DNA from 2 places in the Desertibacillus haloalkaliphilus genome. Region 2 is predicted to be linked to the other one. Evidence: a T-box and tRNA genes for the amino acid it is inferred to sense, from the RefSeq annotation. Region 2 holds a T-box; the other holds one or more tRNA genes.
The links. A T-box is a leader RNA that pairs with one kind of tRNA and senses whether it is charged. The one in region 2 lies ahead of alaS (alanine--tRNA ligase), so its partner is inferred to be a tRNA-Ala.
Positions count from the first base shown of each region.

Region 1: it encodes a tRNA-Ala, which carries the amino acid that the T-box ahead of alaS (alanine--tRNA ligase) is inferred to sense. The anticodon was not compared.

Region 1 covers NZ_JAHPIV010000001.1:409,657-413,084, forward strand. The annotation lists gene KH400_RS01915 (CobW family GTP-binding protein) at 1-903, opposite strand, end outside; gene KH400_RS01920 (MogA/MoaB family molybdenum cofactor biosynthesis protein) at 922-1,434, opposite strand; tRNA gene KH400_RS01925 (tRNA-Ala) at 1,742-1,817, opposite strand; gene KH400_RS01930 (hypothetical protein) at 1,941-2,102, opposite strand; gene KH400_RS01935 (copper amine oxidase N-terminal domain-containing protein) at 2,319-3,254, shown strand.
Region 2 covers NZ_JAHPIV010000002.1:141,123-144,550, reverse strand. The annotation lists gene alaS (alanine--tRNA ligase) at 1-1,892, opposite strand, end outside; T-box leader at 2,316-2,527, opposite strand; gene KH400_RS02865 (AI-2E family transporter) at 2,603-3,428, opposite strand, start outside.

The DNA of each region.
Region 1 (3,428 bases), on a different contig from region 2:
ACTTCGTTCTAATTCATCATCTCCTATGAAAACGAGAATAGGTTCATAATGCTTCTCACATCGTTCAAACATTGGTTCACCATAAGAATAATTAAATAGAAATATTCCTGGTGTCTCCTTTAGTTGAATAAATCCTTTGGCACGAAAGAGATGCCTGTTCATTTTCTTTAAAAGTTGAACGAATTGAACTCTATCTATTGGACGATCCATAGGAACTGTAATCGTTCTTAGATGTAAATGTTTGTGGATATGGGAGTCATCATGAACCTCTTGTGGTAAAAAACGGTTAGTGCTTCGGTTTTCTGAAGAATATAGCATTGATGGGTCAATGTTTGCATACATCACTGGAAGTATCCGTGCCCATTGATTGACCTCCTGAACGTTCTTCTTTACCATCTCTATTACTGACTCGTTCACCTGATCTGTTTTATTGATGAGTACGAGATCAGCATACTCCGCTTGTTTTTTCATAAGCTTTCTTAATTTTATGCTCATTTTACCCTCATGCCACTGGATAGCATTTATAACTGTAATCACAGCTTTTATCTCAACTTTTCCTGCTAGTAGAGGATGAGTACATGCATCTATCACCTCTAATGGATGAGCTACACCTGTTGCTTCGATATAGATAGCATCTAAATCATGTTCTTCTAGGAGTGATGTAAGTTGTAAACTTAACTCACCTTGAATCGTACAGCAAATACACCCATTTAACATTTCTTTTAGAGGAGTGTCGTTAGGTATGATCGATGAATCTACACTCACCTCACCTAATTCATTCATTAATACCCCGATTTTCCTTTCATTTCGTTTTTCAACTTGAAGCAACTGCTTCAACAAGGTGCTTTTTCCACTTCCTAAAAAACCACTTAATATAAAAATATCTACCGCTCTCTGCCTCATTTACATCCTTCCCTACTTCTATATGTCTTTTCTAATTTCTCGTATCACATGTGATAGTTCCGGAATAATCAATTTACTCATCGCCAATTTTACAGCACCACTTGAGCCTGGCATAGCAAATACAGCGGTATGATCAATAACCCCTGCAATAGCACGACTTAAAATAGCTGCAGAACCTATATCTTCAGTAAAACTAAGCATTCTAAACAATTCTCCGAAACCGACGATTTCTTTGTCTAATTGGGCCTGGATCGTCTCAATAGTAACGTCTCGAACTGCTATACCAGTACCACCATTTAACAATATTGCATCAATCTCTGGTGAATGAATTCCTTTGATAAGGGCTTCGTTAATCTTTTCTTTATCGTCTGAAACAATTTCATAATCAGCGGTTAAATGCCCACCGTTAGTTAAAAATTCTCGAATCAATAAACCGCTTTTATCTGTTTCTTTTGTACGGGTATCACTGACAGTTATAATTTTACATCTGATTTCTTTGGGCGCTTCTTTTTTATGCTCGAATACACTCAAGTTTCATTCTCCTTTAACAAATTTATTGATCTCGATAATTACCTTCTAAAAAACTGTTTGATTACTATACTATGTAATCATTGATGATTGACAGTTTGTAAATCGTAATCATTACTATCTATATTTTATAGTAAGTGATTTAATTTATTGGGTCAACCTAAAGTTCCTAATAAATTTAATACCATCAAAAAAGCCCCCTATAGGTAAAAATCTCTACATAAAAAACGACCTATCCCTCGTGAGATCGAGAAATAGGTCGTTGTATATGCGCAGTATGTATACTTTTTAAAATATTTATGTTTATGTATGGTGGAGCATAGCGGGATCGAACCGCTGACCTCTACACTGCCAGTGTAGCGCTCTCCCAGCTGAGCTAATGCCCCGTAGTAATAATGAAGTTTTGTCAAAGAAGGTCCCTGTTTCTTCCTCTACTCGTCACTCTAGGTCGTCTATGCGTCGAAACAACTCGTCGCAGCTTTACTCGTATGAGCTAATGCCCCGTAGTATTAACTAAAAAGGACGCCAAGAAGGTACCAGCCTGCACCGGCGATTAATCCGACTACTAATGCCCCTAGCACTTGTTCCTTCATCAGTTTTTTATGCTTCGTAAAGTCAAAAATGACCCAGCCAACAAAGACTGTAAAGGCAAATACGATTGATTCAACCATTAAGTCGGTCCTCCATGCGTTTCTTCCCTGTTATCTTATCAAAAAAGTGTGGATAAAGACAAGTATTTTGTAACATTTCCGCCCGAGAATCTGCTCGAAGCTATGATACACTAAAAGATAGTTAAAATTGCCATCACCTTGTAACGTTCCTAAGCCTTGACTCGTCTATTTTTAGAAAAGCAAAGATCATGTAGCTTTTTTTAAAAGGAGAGGATAATGATGAAGAAGTTAAGTGTACTAACGCTTGCGGCATTTGTAGCATCAGCTGGTGTCGCTCACGGGTCAGCACTCGCACAAACAGTAGAATTACCCTCACAAGCCGAAGCCGAGCCAGAAGACGCTGACCAGCTTGAAGCAAGCATTTACTTGAAAAACACAGGTGTGATTTCAGAGGTGAGAGAAGATGATGACTCAACCTCGCTAGTTATCGAAGGTCCAGAGGAAGATTCGATCATGATTTTCCCAATGACAGATGATGCGCTTATCTTTGATAGTCGCACAACCGAACAAGTAAACAAAGACGAGCTCACGGAAGGACAAACGATTACAGGCTACTATGATAAGGATACGGCACATATCATGATTTATCCACCAACGATCGCACCTGAGATTGTAATTATTGAGGATGAGCAAGAAGGCAGCCAAGTAAAGGTGTCCAAGTTCGATGAAAACCTCGTTAGCCTAGACAATCAATTAGCGCTCACGATTAATGAAGAAACGATTCTTGTTAATGAAAATGGTGCAGCCATCACAGAGGAAGACTTGTCTGGGAAAGAATTAATTGTTTTCTATACAATCGCGACAAAGAGCATCCCAGCGCAAACAACACCACAAAAAATTGTCGCCCTTGATCATACCGACAAGAAACAGGAGGAAGTGGAACGGCTCATTGAAAATGACAATTATTATAAAAATGACACAAAAATGATTCCAATTCGTTCCATTGCCCAATCGCTTGGTTTTACAGTCGGCTGGGATCAAGAGACACGTTCAGTCACGGTCCAAAAGCAGAACCTTTCGATCCAAATCTCAAATGGTGACACGGCCTACAGCTATAACCGCAGCCTTCGGGAGTTCCCTGTTGCCCCTGAGATTCAAGACGGTAAGACATATGTACCTGAAGACATTGTTGAGTTACTTATCAATGACTAGGCTGGCACAAAAGGTTGTTTTTTTACCTTTTGTGCTAGCCTAGTAGCAATGAGCGTGATATTGGCAATGGCTTCACACGCCACATGTCCGTTGTGAGAAACCCACTCACATCAAGCTTTTAAAGAGGGTGGCGGTTACGCACATTGCTAAGAGTTGGGACAAAAGGTAAAAACC
Region 2 (3,428 bases):
TCAATGTTCACAGAGATTGCCTGCCATACTTTTTCATTAACGATTTGCTCAATGGTTACGAGCTCTTCCTCAGTCACTTGACCAAAATGAGAAAAGTCAAATCGCAAGCGATCTTCTGATACAAGAGAACCCGCTTGGTTAACATGCTCACCTAACGTCTCCTTTAACGCTTGATGCAGTAAATGTGTTGCTGTATGGTTTTTCACAATACCAATACGGCTTGTCTCTTCAACCGTTGCCTGAACTATATCTCCTGTACGCAAGCTTCCGTCTGTGATTTTTACCGTATGGAGGTTCTGCCCATTAGGTGCCTTTTGAACATCTTCAACCTCAGCAGTTACCTGTTGACCTTTTAATGTCCCTTTGTCAGCAACTTGTCCACCACTTTCAGCGTAAAAAGGTGTCTCATTTAAGATCACTTGAATCTCATCACCCGCTGTAGCGACATCAACAACCTGCTTATCTTTAACAATCACTTCAACTTTTGCATCAGCTGTTAATTGCTCATATCCAACAAATGTACTCTCTGCCGTAATATCAGCTAGCACTTGATCTTGAATTTGCATGGAGTCCGTTTCTTGGCGCGCTGCTCGTGCACGCTCTCTTTGGCGCTCCATTTCTGTTTCAAATCCATCGCGGTCAATAGTCATTCCTTTTTCTTCAACGTATTCTTCTGTTAAATCAACTGGGAATCCATATGTATCATATAATCTGAATACATCCTCACCACGGATGACCGTTTCATTTGCTTGTTCTGTTTGCTCAATGATCTTTGCTAAAATAGCTAAACCATCATTGAGTGTTTCATGGAATCGCTCTTCCTCATTTTTCATCACTTTTTGAATAAAGGCTACCTTTTCTTTTACCTCTGGATAGAAATCAACCATGATATCAGCTACGACTGGAACGAGTTCATACATAAATGGGCGCTCAATTTGAATAAGCTTTGCATAGCGTACAGCACGACGCAACAAGCGACGTAAGACGTACCCACGGCCTTCATTAGATGGTAGAGCCCCATCAGAAATCGCAAAACTCACTGTACGAACATGGTCTGCAATCACTTTGTAGGAAACATCTTTGTCATTCGATTCACCATACTTACTATTAGAAATCTCTTCAGTTGCCTTAATAATTGGCATAAATAAGTCCGTATCGAAGTTGGTCGGTACATCTTGAATCACCGATACCATTCGCTCTAATCCCATACCTGTATCAATATTTTTCTTTGGTAATGGTGTATATGAACCGTCTGGATTATGGTTATATTGAGAGAAGACAAGGTTCCAGATTTCTAAGTAACGTTCGTTTTCTCCTCCAGGATAAAGCTCAGGGTCATTTGGGTCGTCCCCATAAGCTGGTCCACGGTCATAGAATATTTCCGTATTTGGTCCACTTGGCCCTTCTCCAATATCCCAGAAGTTCTCTTCCAAACGTATAATCCGGCTTTCATCTACCCCGATTTCCTTATTCCAGATTTCAAATGCTTCGTCGTCTTCTGGGTGAATGGTTACAGATAGTTTCTCGGGTTCAAAACCAATCCACTTTTCACTGGTCAAAAATTCCCAAGCCCAGTGAATCGCTTCCTTTTTAAAATAGTCACCAATTGAAAAATTCCCGAGCATTTCGAAAAATGTATGGTGACGGGCCGTTTTACCAACGTTTTCAATATCATTCGTACGAATTGATTTTTGTGCGTTCGTAATCCGTGGATTTTCCGGGATGACACGACCATCGAAATATTTCTTTAGTGTCGCAACACCACTATTAATCCATAACAATGTTGGATCTTCATGCGGAACTAACGATGCACTCGGTTCAATATCATGCCCTTTTTCTTGAAAAAAGTCCAAAAACATTTGTCTCACTTGTGCTGACGATAAATTTTTCATAAAACTTCCTCCCTAAATTTTTTAGACATTGATCAGCGAACATCTGATGGAATCTAGTTTATTGAATCCCGAATCCTCACTTTTAAGCTAAGTATCTCTTTGAATCGAAGGCCCATGCGCCTTTCACCTATGTTAGCGTACTCTCGGGAGGCCCCTTTGCCACTACTCCGACTTAACTTCTTCCTCTTCAGGGACCTAACCTTCTACTTCAATCTAAGGCGGTGCGAGTAAGCTTACTTCCTTGATGTTTCTCACATGCTAGCGCACTCCGCCCCTTTGCCACTACCCCGAAAGACTTCTCCTTCTCCAGGGAACTCACCTTCAACTTTCAATCTAAGGCGGTGCGAGTAAGCCTACTTCCTTGATGTTCCTCACATGTTAGCGCACTCCGCCCCTTTACCAAAAAAAACTCTCAATCCCTAAGTCAGGGACGAGAGTTATTCACGCGGTACCACCCTGGTTATGAATAGGTTTCCTATTCACCACCTTCAACAACCGTAACGTGGTTGAAGCGGCAGGGTTCTCCTGCACTCCGGAGTAGCGTTCTGTTAATCTTCGTATAGGGTTTCTTCCAGCCACGGAAACCCCTCTCTTTATACGGGCTTTAACATACTCGGTTCCATCAGCGTTTATTTTTTCATTCATTTGTCGCCTTCAACTTTAGACCAAAATCTATGCTTTTTTCATTATAGAAATCTAACGAATGAATGTCAATCTTTCATCAAATTTGCTCGCACATGAAGGAGGATTACTTTAATAATTGCCAATGTCGGTACCGCTAACACCAAACCAAAGATTCCCCCAATTTCGATTCCAATAATTAAGGCGAGCATAATTAAGACAGGGTGCATATGCAAAGTCTTTCCGACAATGACAGGTGAAAGAATGTTACCTTCTACTTGCTGAAGTACAAAAATAACAATGGCCGTATAAAGAAGCATTTCCATCGATTGCATCGCAGCCACAATCAAAGCAGGAACTGCACCAAGAAAAGCACCAAAATATGGGATAATATCAGTCATCCCGATAAAGATCCCGAGAAGCACAGGGTACGGCATACCGATGAGCCATAACCCAGTCATTGCTAATAACCCAACAGATAGGGACACGAGAATTTGTCCGCGAATATAACGACCAAATGACTTATCAACATCATGAATAAACGCAATGCTCTCTTCACGCCATTTTCTTGGCGTTAAATACCAAGCTGTTTTCTCAACCAACTTAAAATCCTTAAGTAAATAAAAAACTAAAAACGGGATGACAATAAAATAAATTAACGAATTTAAGATTTGCTTAATAACATCAATGATTCCAGCAACAAAACGATCTAAATATTCCTCTAGTCCACCAATCCATTCTTCAACATGTTGGTGTACACCCTCTGGCATTGTATTCAAACGTTCATTAAAAAATTGAAACCAGACTCGAAACGTTTCCGTAAATTCTGGAATGTTAGCTGCAAAGTCTTTTAATTGTGAAACAATGTACGGCGTACCACGAAAAATGAGGTAACCGATCCCACCAAAAAAAATG